One region of the Proteus mirabilis HI4320 genome, then DNA from elsewhere that is predicted to be linked to it. Evidence: predicted binding sites of a transcription regulator. Region 1 holds the regulator's gene; each other region holds the start of a gene.
The links. Region 1 encodes PurR, which represses purine synthesis genes. Its sites were predicted from a motif close to CANGCAAACGTTTGCNTG; they were not measured.

Region 1 (3,220 bases):
TACGGCAAACACCACCAAACTTACGTAACCAACTTAAATAACTTGGTTAAAGGTACTGATTTAGAAAATAAATCTTTAGAAGAGCTCATCAAAACTACTGAAGGTGGTATTTTCAATAATGCTGCTCAAGTTTGGAACCATACATTCTACTGGAATTGCTTAGCACCAAACGCAGGCGGTGCACCAACAGGTAAAATTGCAGAAGCAATCAATAAAGCGTTTGGCTCTTTTGAAGAGTTCAAAAAACAATTTAATGATGCAGCTGCAAAAAACTTTGGTTCAGGTTGGACTTGGTTAGTGAAAAAAGCAGATGGCTCATTAGCCATTGTTAATACATCTAACGCTGCAACACCTGTTTCTGGCGAAGATAAACCACTGTTAACTGTTGACGTCTGGGAGCACGCTTACTACATCGACTATCGTAATGCACGTGTGAAATACTTAGAAGAGTTCTGGGCACTGGTTAACTGGTCATTTGTTGAAGCAAATCTTGCTTAATTGACTGTTTCAGAGATGGGAAAACCATTTTTGATAATCTAATAACAAAGGGCCTAGTGCCCTTTGTTATATTGATATATTTGATTGCTCACTTTGGATAGCTAAAATTTAAGTAAATAATTAGCAATTAACAATCAAAACAATAAACTTGCATATATTACGATCATAACCAGTGCTGCTACTGCGGTACTTAAACCAAATTTCAGATCCGTATCCATCTATTTCTCCCTCAAAATGATTATAATACTCAGATTAAACCATAATCTTGTCATGGTTAATTATTATTACATATCAAGTTTTGCTAAAATAGCGACTAGAGCACAATTTATAACATTGATTAATACTTTCACTTTTGAGCTAGATCATACAAAATTCACAGCTAATCGCTAAATTATTGCCAGTGTTTGCCCTATATATGACTATACTGGCAGTTAAACCATAAAATGAATTAAAAGAGACCAATGAAGGTCAGGAGTTTTCCACACCATGGCAACAATAAAAGACGTGGCAAAACGCGCAGGCGTATCAACCACGACTGTTTCTCATGTGATCAACAAAACTCGTTTTGTTGCTGAGAACACAAGAGCGGCAGTTTGGGCTGCGATAAAAGAATTAAATTATTCGCCGAGTGCTGTCGCACGTAGTTTAAAAGTCAATCACACTAAATCTATTGGTTTATTAGCCACGTCCAGTGAAGCACCTTACTTTGCTGAAGTGATTGAAGCTGTTGAAAATAGTTGTTATAGCAAAGGCTACACGCTAATTTTATGTAATTCACATAATAATCTTGATAAACAAAAAGCTTATTTAGCTATGTTGGCACAAAAACGTGTTGATGGTTTATTAGTCATGTGTTCAGAATATCCCGATCATCTTCTTTCTCTCTTAGAAGGTTATCGTAATATTCCGATGGTCGTAATGGACTGGGGAAAAGCCCGCGGTGACTTTACTGATACCATTATTGATAACGCATTCCATGGTGGCTATATAGCCGGTCGTTATCTTATTGAACGAGGTCATCGTGATATTGGTATTATCCCCGGCCCTCTAGAGCGAAATACCGGAGGCGGTCGTTTACAGGGCTTTTTAAAAGCCATGGAAGAAGCGAAAATTACGGTAAAAGAAGAGTGGATTGTACAAGGTGACTTTGAACCTGAATCTGGTTACAAAGCCATGACCCAAATGCTCAATCAAAAGCAACGCCCTACTGCCGTATTTTGTGGCGGTGATGTTATGGCGATGGGAGCAATATGTGCAGCTGATGAGTTAGGATTACGTGTTCCTGCCGATATTTCCATTGTCGGCTACGACAATATCCGTAATGCACGCTATTTCACACCAGCTTTAACCACGGTTCACCAGCCGAAAGAGCGTTTAGGACAAATGGCTTTTTCCATGTTACTCGACCGTATTGTGAATAAACGCGAGGATGCACAAACTATCGAAGTACACCCGCGCCTAGTAGAACGTCGCTCTGTTGCCGATGGTCCATTTATTGATTATCGCCGCTGATCTCCTTCATTAACGAAGCCATTCCTCATTTAAGGTTTGGCTATCGCCTAGATAATCTAATAGCCAAGTTAATGCCGGCGATTCGCTTTTATCAACCCATGTTAGACAGCACGGACTGTCTGGCAAGGGTTGTGCTAAGGTAAGGGTAACCAACTTACCTTGTTCGATTAATGGCTCCGCTCGGTGCCAAGGCACCATACCAACACATAATCCTGCTAATAAACACTCAAGCCCCATATCCCATGAAGGTACTATCATTCGGCGCTGATTATTTAATGCCCAAGTATCTCGTTTTGGTAAACTACGTGAGGTATCTTCTAAACATAAACTAGGATAAGGCCGTAGTTCATCATCGGTTAATGGATGTGCCGCGCTTGCAAGAGGATGATCAGCATGACACACACATCGCCACGGCATAAAGCCCATATCTTTAAAACTATAACGTTCACCAATAGGTGAAGCTCTAGTGGCACCAATAGCCAAATCAACACGCCCGTTCACTAATGAATCCCAGACACCGTTAAAAACTTCAGGATAAACATAGAGTTCGATATCAGGAAAATGGCGATAAAAGTCCAGAATAAGTTGCTGTGTTCTAGCCGGTTTGACAATACCATCCACGGCAATGCTAAACTGCCCCCGCCAGCCATTTGAGACTTGCTGGCACATATGGCGAGTGTCATTCATTTTTTTGATAACAGAACGGGCTTCTTTAATAAAGATCTTACCCGCATCGGTTAATTCAACATCACGATGCCGGCGTTCAAACAAAGGAACGGCAAGCCATTCTTCTAATTGTCTCACGGTGTAACTCACCGCGGAGGGTACTCTGTGCAATTCTTGAGCGGCTGAGCTAAAACTCCCCGTTCTAGCGACAGCATCAACGACCTCTAGCGAGTATTCTGACCACATAATATTTATTCCTTTGAATTTTTTTCACAGCATTAACCAAATATTCCCGTTTCACAAGTAAAATCACTCTTAGCTACAATATATAAAATGTTTTACATCACATAACATAGAAAATTAAAATGACTTTAAAGAATTCCACACAATCAAAAACACCTTCTCTCTTTATGGTGTATCTCGCCTGCCTTAGTATGCTGGGCTATTTAGCTATCGATATGTATCTGCCTGCATTTGGTATGATGCAACGCGAATTATCAATCAGTGAAGGCGCCGTCAGTAACAGCTTAAGTATCTTTCTATT
Region 2 (3,220 bases), 1.7 Mb from region 1:
TTAGTCTATTGCCTTTAATGGGGAGTTTGCCATTAGAATTCCTGTTCCCATTACGACTAATCACCGGGATTGCCAGTGGTGTGATGATCTGTTTGGGGGAGACATGGATCAATGAACTTGTAGCGGATAATAAGCGAGGTCGTATTTTAGCGATTTATACGACCGTGTTTACTATCAGCCAGTTGTTAGGCCCTTCAATTATTGCGTTATATGGCGTTGCTGATAAAACACCGATCTTAATCAGCGTACTGCTTCATATTATCTCTATCGTGCTATTTTTAATGATGGATCAGAAAGTGGGCGATAAATTAGCTAAAGACTCAGAAGAGTCGCACTTTTCTATTCTTCGTTTTATTAAAGTGGCGCCTGCGATATGTGGTGGCATTATCTTTTTTGCATTTTTTGATGGCACAGTGTTGTCTATGTTCCCTATTTATGGGCTAAGTGTTGGTCATAGTGAAGCGATTGCCGCGATGATGATCAGTGCTATTTTGGCGGGAGATGCCATAATGCAAATGCCATTTGGTTGGCTTGCTGATCATATGAATAGAACACGGCTATACCGAATTTGTGGTGTCATTACATTATTAGCAAGCTTATTATTGCCCATTGCTATGCCACATACTTTAGTTATTTGGCCACTATTATTAGTGCTTGGTGCAACGGCGGGAGCCATTTATACCATTGCATTGGTACAAATTGGGCAATACTTTTCAGGAAATGATCTGATGATAGCAAATGCTTCAGCGGCGATGTTATGGGGCATTGGTAATCTTTCTGGTCCCATTTTAGCCGGTGCTATGTCTGAAATCTCTCCATCTGCGTTACCTTTTTTATTGGTGGTTATGACGGGATTATTTTTAGTTTCGACGATGGATCGCTTTAACTTGCATGTCGACACTCTAAATCGTCATACATCATAATTGCATGCTCTTTTTTACCTTATTGTAGGTAAAAGAGGGCGCTATTTTCATTAAATTAGACAATAATTTCCTGCTGTTTTATCACCCATTCAATTATTTTTTCTTTTATTATCTTTATTTTAATAATCAATGCGATACATACTATTCAAAGGTTTTTATTGGTGATTTATTAAGAATAATCCAGAAATAATAAAATGAAATAAGAAAGATTTGCCAAATGGCACTATTTTCATCTAGTTTTATCACAAGGAGGTGTATGTTTTTCAAGCAGAGTGTGATGAATACTGAGTCAATATTATCGCCAAACAAGGGAAGATGCTGTTAAAACAGTAAGTTCAAAAATGATAAAAACATAAGAAATATTTAATTAATATTTATAGTATCAAACCAAGCATTATTAATATAAACATCAATGATATTAATAAAAACAGTTGATTATAAGTACGCTTCACCTTTTAGGGTGATAGCGTTGCTAAAACAGTTTAACCAGAGGAGAAATATATCACTATTCTCCTCTTTTCTTTTTTCTGCGAACACTAGAATGTCTTTTTATGACATTTTTGCTAAAAAAGTATTTTTTTTCTTGATTCTTACCCTAAAAGCACCAGATAATCGTTTGCGTCAAATTCTCTCACTCTATCCACATTAATAAACAAACGTTTGCTTTTTCACTCCTCTGATGATTTTTTTACCATTGGAGGTGATAATAATTTTAGACGTAATCGTTTTCGTTGGGGAGGGTGAACTGTTTTTTATGTCAGAGGAATGTAATGTCTGCTAATCAATCAGCAACCACAGGTAAACTGGATAATTATTTTAAGCTTACCGCCCGAGGCACTACGGTTCGTAAAGAGATGATCGCCGGTTTAACAACCTTTTTGGCGATGGTCTATTCCGTTATTGTCGTACCCAGTATGCTAGGGCAAGCGGGGTTCCCCCACACGGCGGTATTTATCGCAACCTGTTTAGTGGCAGGATTTGGTTCTCTGTTAATGGGATTGTGGGCAAATCTACCTATGGCGATTGGTTGTGCCATTTCATTAACGGCATTTACCGCCTTTAGTTTGGTACTTGGTCAACATATCTCTGTACCTGTTGCTTTGGGGGCGGTGTTTTTGATGGGGTGCCTATTTACCCTATTTTCTTTAACAGGGATCAGAACGTGGATCTTAAAAAATATTCCGATTGGTATCGCTCATGGCGCCGGTATTGGTATCGGGCTATTTTTACTTTTGATCGCAGCCAATAGTGTTGGGTTAGTGGTGAAAAATCCATTAGCCGGATTACCTGTTGCGATGGGAGAATTTACTTCTTTTTCAGTATTAATGTCATTGGCCGGTCTTGCTGCTATTTTTGGTCTAGAAAAACGTAAAGTCCCCGGTGGTGTGTTATTAGTCATTATTGCGATTTCGATTATTGGATTGATTTTTGATCCTAACGTGAAATACCAAGGGTTCTTTAAAATGCCACAATTAGGCGAAGAGGGCCTTGCACTATTATTTGCCATGGATATTAAAGGCGCATTACAACCACTTGTTTTACCTAGTGTATTAGCTTTAGTGATGACGGCTATTTTTGATGCGACAGGAACCATTCGCGCAGTGGCGGGACAAGCTAATTTACTTGATAAACGAGGACAAATTATCAATGGTGGTAAAGCGTTAACTTCTGATTCCGTGAGCAGTATATTTGCTGGGGCAATTGGTGCAGCACCTGCAGCAGTATATGTTGAGTCCGCAGCGGGTACTGCAGCAGGTGGTAAAACAGGGCTCACCGCAACTGTGGTCGGTATTCTCTTTTTATTGATCCTCTTTTTATCACCGCTATCTTATTTAGTTCCCCCCTATGCGACAGCCCCTGCATTAATGTATGTGGGTTTATTGATGTTAGGTAATGTCACTAAGTTAGATTTTAGTGATTTTGTCGATGCGATGTCAGGTATGGTGTGCGCGGTATTTATCGTATTAACGTGTAATATTGTTACAGGCATTATGTTGGGTTTTGGCTGTTTAGTGATTGGCCGTATTTTTGCCGGTGAGTGGCGTAAACTTAATATTGGTACAGTTCTAATTGCTATTGCTTTAGTGGCATTTTATGCCGGACACTGGGCAATTTAATTAAAATCATCAGGTTTAAACATAAAAAGCGGAATATATTTTTATTCCGCTTTTTTGCTATTTATTTATCTAGTTTTATTCGCTATTGTCGAGGTTAAGACTCATTGTTAATTTTTTGGTAAAATAAATGCATCAGATAGAAATACGACATGGTGAGCCTGAAGATGCTATAGCAATACA
Region 3 (3,220 bases), 1.6 Mb from region 1:
TGCCGTTGGGATATGATGGCGGGCTAAAAAATCTTTTGTAAATGCTTTCGAACCTTCTAGTTGTGCCGCACCTTTGGTGGGGCCAAAAATCATCAGTCCCGCTTGTTTGAACGCATCTACTACACCAATTACCAATGGTGCCTCAGGCCCCACAATGGTTAAATCAATGTGATTTTGCTGGGCAAATGCAACTAATGCGGCAATATCAGTGGCACTAATATCAACGTTTTGTACGCCATGTTCTAATGCTGTTCCTGCATTACCGGGGGCAACAAACACTTGGGTTGCTAAAGGCGATTGCGCTGCTTTCCAAGCTAGTGCATGTTCACGACCACCATTACCAATAATTAAAATTTTCATAGCAATCCCTTATTAATGGCGAAAATGACGCATGTTAGTAAAAATCATCGCGATATTGTGTTCATTAGCTGCTGCAATTACTTCATCATCACGAATAGAACCACCTGGCTGAATAACACAAGTTACACCGGCCATAGCTGCCGCATCAATACCATCTCTAAAGGGAAAGAATGCATCAGATGCCATGGCGCAACCTGCCACTTCTAAACCTTCATCAGCCGCTTTAATCCCTGCTATTTTAGCAGAATAGACTCGGCTCATTTGGCCCGCACCAATGCCAATCGTCATGTCATTTTTGGCATACACAATTGCGTTGGATTTCACAAATTTTGCAACTTTCCAGCAAAATAGCGCATCTTTCCATTCTCGTTCACTAGGCTGGCGTTGCGTGACAACCCTTAGGTTTTCTTCTTTAACCATACCTAAATCACGATCTTGTACTAATAAGCCTCCGTTAACCCGTTTGAAATCAAGTGCAGGTTTAGCTTCTTGCCATTCACCACAGGCTAATACACGAACATTAGGTTTGGTTGCTAAAATAGGTAGAGCATCTTCATTAATAGAAGGCGCGATAATGACTTCGACAAATTGACGCTCTATAACGGCACTTGCTGTTTTTGCATCTAAGCTTCTATTGAAAGCGATAATACCGCCAAATGCAGAAGTTGGATCAGTTTTAAATGCATTGTCATATGCTTGTGTGAGAGTGTCCGCAATAGCAACGCCACAAGGGTTTGCATGTTTCACGATAACACAAGCTGGTTCGGAAAATGATTTCACGCATTCCAATGCAGCATCAGTATCGGCAATATTGTTATAAGAGAGTGCCTTACCTTGTAATTGATTTGCTGTTGCGATAGAGGCTTCTTCAATATTCTCTTCTATATAGAAAGCCGCTTGCTGATGAGCATTCTCACCATAACGCATATCTTGTTTCTTTATATAGTTAAGATTTAAGGTACGAGGGAAGGTTCCTGATGGTTGTGAAGTATCACCATAATAAGGTGCAACTTTTTGGCCAAAGTAGTTCGCAATCATACTGTCATAAGCTGCGGTATGCTCAAAGGCTTTAATGGCTAAATCAAAACGTGTATCTAAAGTCAGACTGTTTTGGTGATTGTCCATTTCTTCAATCACTTTTTCATAGTCATTGCTATTAACCACAATGGTGACGTCTTTATGGTTCTTTGCTGCGGAACGAACCATGGTAGGACCACCAATATCAATATTCTCAACAGCATCTGCTAATGAGCAATCGGGATGGGCTACTGTTTTAGCGAAGGGATAAAGATTGACAACAACCATGTCGATAGGACGAATATCATGTTCCTCCATAATGGTATCATCTTGTCCACGACGTCCTAAAATACCACCATGTACTTTAGGGTGAAGTGTTTTTACACGACCATCCATCATTTCTGGAAAACCGGTGTAGTCAGAGACTTCTATAACGGGTAAGCCAGCTTCTGCTAATAGACGCGCTGTCCCTCCTGTTGATAAAAGTTCTACATTTCTTTCTACAAGCGCTTTCGCAAATTCTAAAATACCTGCTTTATCAGACACACTTAAAAGAGCACGGCGGATAGGACGAAGGTGTTGCATGAGTTTTATCCCTTGGGTTTTTGTATAACAGTAGTCATTGTGATGAAAAGTCACGTTGATACAGTGAAATTGTGTTTGCACCACTAACATTTCAGAAGATGAAGACAAAATCAATCTCACTCATTTGGGTATTATAATAACGCAAACGTTTGCGTTTGACATGCTAAATTTGTGGGAAAAGATGGCTTGTGGATAAAATTGTTGATAACTGCGTATAACTAAGGGTTTTGCTGTGGAATTAAGCAAACGAATTTTTTTCTTAAAAAAACTATTGCCAGCCTCAGAAAACTCCCTATAATGCGTCCTCGTTGTCACGGCACAGGGCGCTAAGCGAACTGGCTGAGAGAACAAAATAAAAAGTGAAAAGCCTAATAAATTAGCGCTTGACACTGAATGAGGAAGATGTAGAATGCACCTCCTCGCAACAACGCAGAAGACCGGAAACGGCAGCGACAGTTGCACTGCTCTTTAACAAATTATCAGACAATCTGTGTGGGCACTCGCAGAGACGATATCTTCTAAAAAATTAGATGTATCAAGTCTTGAAGAGTGACTAACAAGTTAATTCATATAATGAATAAGCTAAGTTTTCGATTTCTTTGAGCATCAAACACTTTTAATTGAAGAGTTTGATCATGGCTCAGATTGAACGCTGGCGGCAGGCCTAACACATGCAAGTCGAGCGGTAACAGGAGAAAGCTTGCTTTCTTGCTGACGAGCGGCGGACGGGTGAGTAATGTATGGGGATCTGCCCGATAGAGGGGGATAACTACTGGAAACGGTGGCTAATACCGCATAATGTCTACGGACCAAAGCAGGGGCTCTTCGGACCTTGCACTATCGGATGAACCCATATGGGATTAGCTAGTAGGTGGGGTAAAGGCTCACCTAGGCGACGATCTCTAGCTGGTCTGAGAGGATGATCAGCCACACTGGGACTGAGACACGGCCCAGACTCCTACGGGAGGCAGCAGTGGGGAATATTGCACAATGGGCGCAAGCCTGATGCAGCCATGCCGCGTGTATGAAGAAGGCCTTAGGGTTGTAAAGTACTTTCAGCGGGGAGGAAGGTGATAAGGTTAATACCCTTGTCAATTGACGTTACCCGCAGAAGAAGCACCGGCTAACTCCGTGCCAGCAGCCGCGGTAATACGGAGGGTGCAAGCGTTAATCGGAATTACTGGGCGTAAAGCGCACGCAGGCGGTCAATTAAGTCAGATGTGAAAGCCCCGAGCTTAACTTGGGAATTGCATCTGAA
Region 4 (3,220 bases), 1.7 Mb from region 1:
CTAAATAGCTAAATTTATGATCACTATTAAACAATGAAAGAATAGAATCTTTGAGATAAGTAAAAAATTGCCCAATAGTTTCTATATGAAATTCTTTAGTAGATGGATGACTTTTTAAGTATTCGAGTGCAGAGTTTTTAGTTGGGGTCAACATTGTATTCTCCTTTGTTTTTAAGTAATTAGATAAATATCTACCGTAACTTAAAGGACAATGCTTTTATAAAAAGACCAACAAATAAAGCGCTATTTTTGATTATGAAAATAGCGCTTTATTATTTGGAAGTTTATTAATGATTATTTTTCGGGTGGAAAAATCAGGTTTAAAATAATAGCGGTTAGACCGCCTGCAGCAATACCGGATGACAGTAATGTTTTTAGCCAATCTGGTGCAAACTGTAATATTTGAGGTTGCTGTGATACCCCAAGTCCTACGGCCAAAGAGATGGCGAGGATCATAATAGCACGACGATTTAGCGCCTCTTTAGAGACGATACGCACCCCAGATGCAGCGATAGTACCAAACATAACAAGCGTTGCCCCTCCCAGTACAGGTTCAGGAATTCGTTGTACAAATTCTGCCACAGAGGGAAATAACCCTAAAATAATCAACATGGCTGCTACGACATAGCCCACATAGCGACTTGCCACACCTGTTAATTGAATAACGCCGTTATTTTGCCCAAAACAGGAGTTTGGAAAGGTATTAAAAAACGCAGAAACCATAGAGTTCAATCCATTTGCTAATACGCCCCCTTTAATGCGTTTCATATAAAGTGGCCCACTGACGGGTTGTTCTGAAACATCTGAGGTGGCAGTAATATCACCAATGGTTTCTAATGAGGTGATCATAAACACCAGCATTAGTGGGATAAGTAAATGCCAATCAAATGAGAGGCCATAATAGAAAGGTTCTGGTACGGTGATAATCGGTGTTTCTTGTTGTTCAGGCGGTGTAGGTAGCATATCTAGCCACCATGCCAAAATATAACCGACAGCCATAGCAATCACTAAAGAAGCGACACGTAAATAAGGGTTTCTTTGGCGGTTAAGTAAAATAATAACCACTAATACCGAACCCGCTAATAAAAGGTTTTTAGGTGAGCCAAAGGTGTTACTTTCAATAGCGGCGTAACCACCACCAATAGAAGTAAGCCCAACTTGAATTAAAGAAAGGCCGATAATCATCACCACAATTCCTGATACCAATGGTGTGATAATCCGGCGAGCTAAATGTAAAAAACGCGATAATAGCACTTCGGTAAGTGAAGCAACCATTAAAGTGCCAAATAGAGCCGCCATCATTGTTGGAATATCCGCGCCACCATTTTTTAATGCCAACCCCCCCATAATCAGAGGAGCCACAAAATTAAAACTGGTGCCTTGAATTGATAATAAACCTGAACCTACGGGACCCCAAGCTCGAATTTGGATCAGTGATGCAATACCTGAGGCGAATAATGACATGCTGATAATGCGTTGAGTGTCATGTGCAGGTAACCCTAATGCTTGGCAAATTAAGATAGCAGGGGTTATTACGGCGACAAACATGGCTAATAGATGCTGACAAGCCGCAAATAGTGTTTGTAGTAATGGGGGCTTTTCTTCTAAAGCGAATAAAAGTTCACTCGTTTTTTGGGGCGAAATCTGACTACTTTGTGACAAATTACGATTTTCTGAAGTAACCATGATGTGAATTTCTTATCTGGCAAAAAGCGTATTTTAATGATCTGCGCCACAAAAGCAATCGTTTGCGTAAAATTGATGTTATCAAAATGCATAAGAGGCGCTCACATTTTTATATGTTTTAACTTGTGTTTATCGTCGTTTTTTTTTCTAATCGGGGTATACCTGCTTTTGGCGTTGTTCATGGATGAACTTAGCGTCGTAGTTTTTTTATACAAAATTAACAAATAAGACGGGGTACATAAATGTATCATCTCGATGTTTATGGCACGCTAGTCGCGGCCACTTTGGTTCTTTTACTCGGACGTAAGTTAGTGAAATCTGTTCCTTTTTTAGAACGGTATACGATCCCAGAACCCGTTGCAGGTGGGTTACTTGTTGCAGCTCTTTTACTTGCATTAAAATCATTTATGGACTGGGAAATTAGCTTTGATCTCTCCTTAAAAGATCCACTGATGCTCGCTTTTTTTGCAACAATTGGTTTAAACGCGAACCTTGCCAGCTTAAAAGCGGGAGGAAAAGCGCTATTTATTTTTGTGTTTGTGGTCGTTGGATTACTTTTAGTTCAAAACACAGTAGGTATTGCATTAGCAGAAATGCTAGGCCTTGATCCTCTTATGGGATTATTAGCCGGTTCTATCACCTTATCAGGTGGTCATGGAACGGGTGCCGCTTGGGGGAAAACATTCGTTGAAAGCTACGGCTTTATGAGTGCCTCTGAAGTGGCTATGGCTTGTGCAACCTTTGGTTTAGTGTTAGGTGGATTAATTGGTGGCCCTGTTGCGCGTTATTTAATTCGTAACATTCCAACCCCTGGCGCAGGCAGTGATGATCATGAAATGCCTACAGCCTTTGAGAAACCCGCTACGGGGAGAATGATCACTTCAATGGTGTTATTGGAAACCATTGCGATGATCTCTATCTGTTTAATGGCAGGGACTTTCTTATCTCAGTTACTAGAAGGTACGGCTTTCTCATTACCTACCTTTGTGTGTGTACTGTTCATTGGCGTTATTTTAAGTAATAGTCTATCAATGCTCGGTTTTTATCGTGTATTTGATAGAGCCGTTTCTGTTTTAGGTAACGTTAGCTTATCGTTATTTTTAGCGATGGCGCTGATGAGCTTAAAATTATGGGAGCTGGCATCACTGGCAATACCTATGTTGGTTATTCTCGGTGTTCAAGCGGCAGTAATGGCATTGTATGCAATTTTTGTCACTTTTCGTGTTATGGGTAAAAATTATGATGCGGCAATTTTGGCAGCGGGTCACTGTGGTTTCGGTTTAGGCGCTACGCCAACGGCTATCGCTAATATGCAAGCTGTGACAGATCGTTTTGGTCCTTCTCATCTTGCATTCTTAGTTGTTCCGATGGTCGGTGCATTCTTTATTGATATAGTGAATGCGATAGTGATCAAATTGTATCTGATGCTACCATTCTTTACGCCTATAGCAGGGTGATGACAGTGTTCATCTAGTTCGAATGAGAACGGCACAGGTAAGTCTGTGCCGTTTTTTATTACAGTATTAAGCCCTCA

Region 2: the regulator PurR is predicted to act here: its motif matches at 1,639-1,656, upstream of PMI_RS17515 (NCS2 family permease).
Region 3: the regulator PurR is predicted to act here: its motif matches at 2,101-2,118, upstream of purH (bifunctional phosphoribosylaminoimidazolecarboxamide formyltransferase/IMP cyclohydrolase).
Region 4: the regulator PurR is predicted to act here: its motif matches at 1,738-1,755, upstream of gltS (sodium/glutamate symporter).

The regions. Positions count from the first base shown of each region.
Region 1 covers NC_010554.1:1,473,488-1,476,707, forward strand. The annotation lists gene sodB (superoxide dismutase [Fe]) at 1-498, shown strand, start outside; gene cydH (cytochrome bd-I oxidase subunit CydH) at 633-716, opposite strand; gene purR (HTH-type transcriptional repressor PurR) at 985-2,010, shown strand; gene punR (DNA-binding transcriptional activator PunR) at 2,020-2,922, opposite strand; gene punC (purine nucleoside transporter PunC) at 3,042-3,220, shown strand, end outside.
Region 2 covers NC_010554.1:3,842,822-3,846,041, forward strand. The annotation lists gene PMI_RS17510 (MFS transporter) at 1-923, shown strand, start outside; gene PMI_RS17515 (NCS2 family permease) at 1,694-3,040, shown strand; gene PMI_RS17520 (GNAT family N-acetyltransferase) at 3,168-3,220, shown strand, end outside.
Region 3 covers NC_010554.1:3,036,976-3,040,195, reverse strand. The annotation lists gene purD (phosphoribosylamine--glycine ligase) at 1-360, opposite strand, end outside; gene purH (bifunctional phosphoribosylaminoimidazolecarboxamide formyltransferase/IMP cyclohydrolase) at 373-1,962, opposite strand; rRNA gene PMI_RS13665 (16S ribosomal RNA) at 2,580-3,220, shown strand, end outside.
Region 4 covers NC_010554.1:3,145,920-3,149,139, reverse strand. The annotation lists gene PMI_RS14180 (hypothetical protein) at 1-154, opposite strand, end outside; gene PMI_RS14175 (uracil-xanthine permease family protein) at 295-1,686, opposite strand; gene gltS (sodium/glutamate symporter) at 1,929-3,143, shown strand.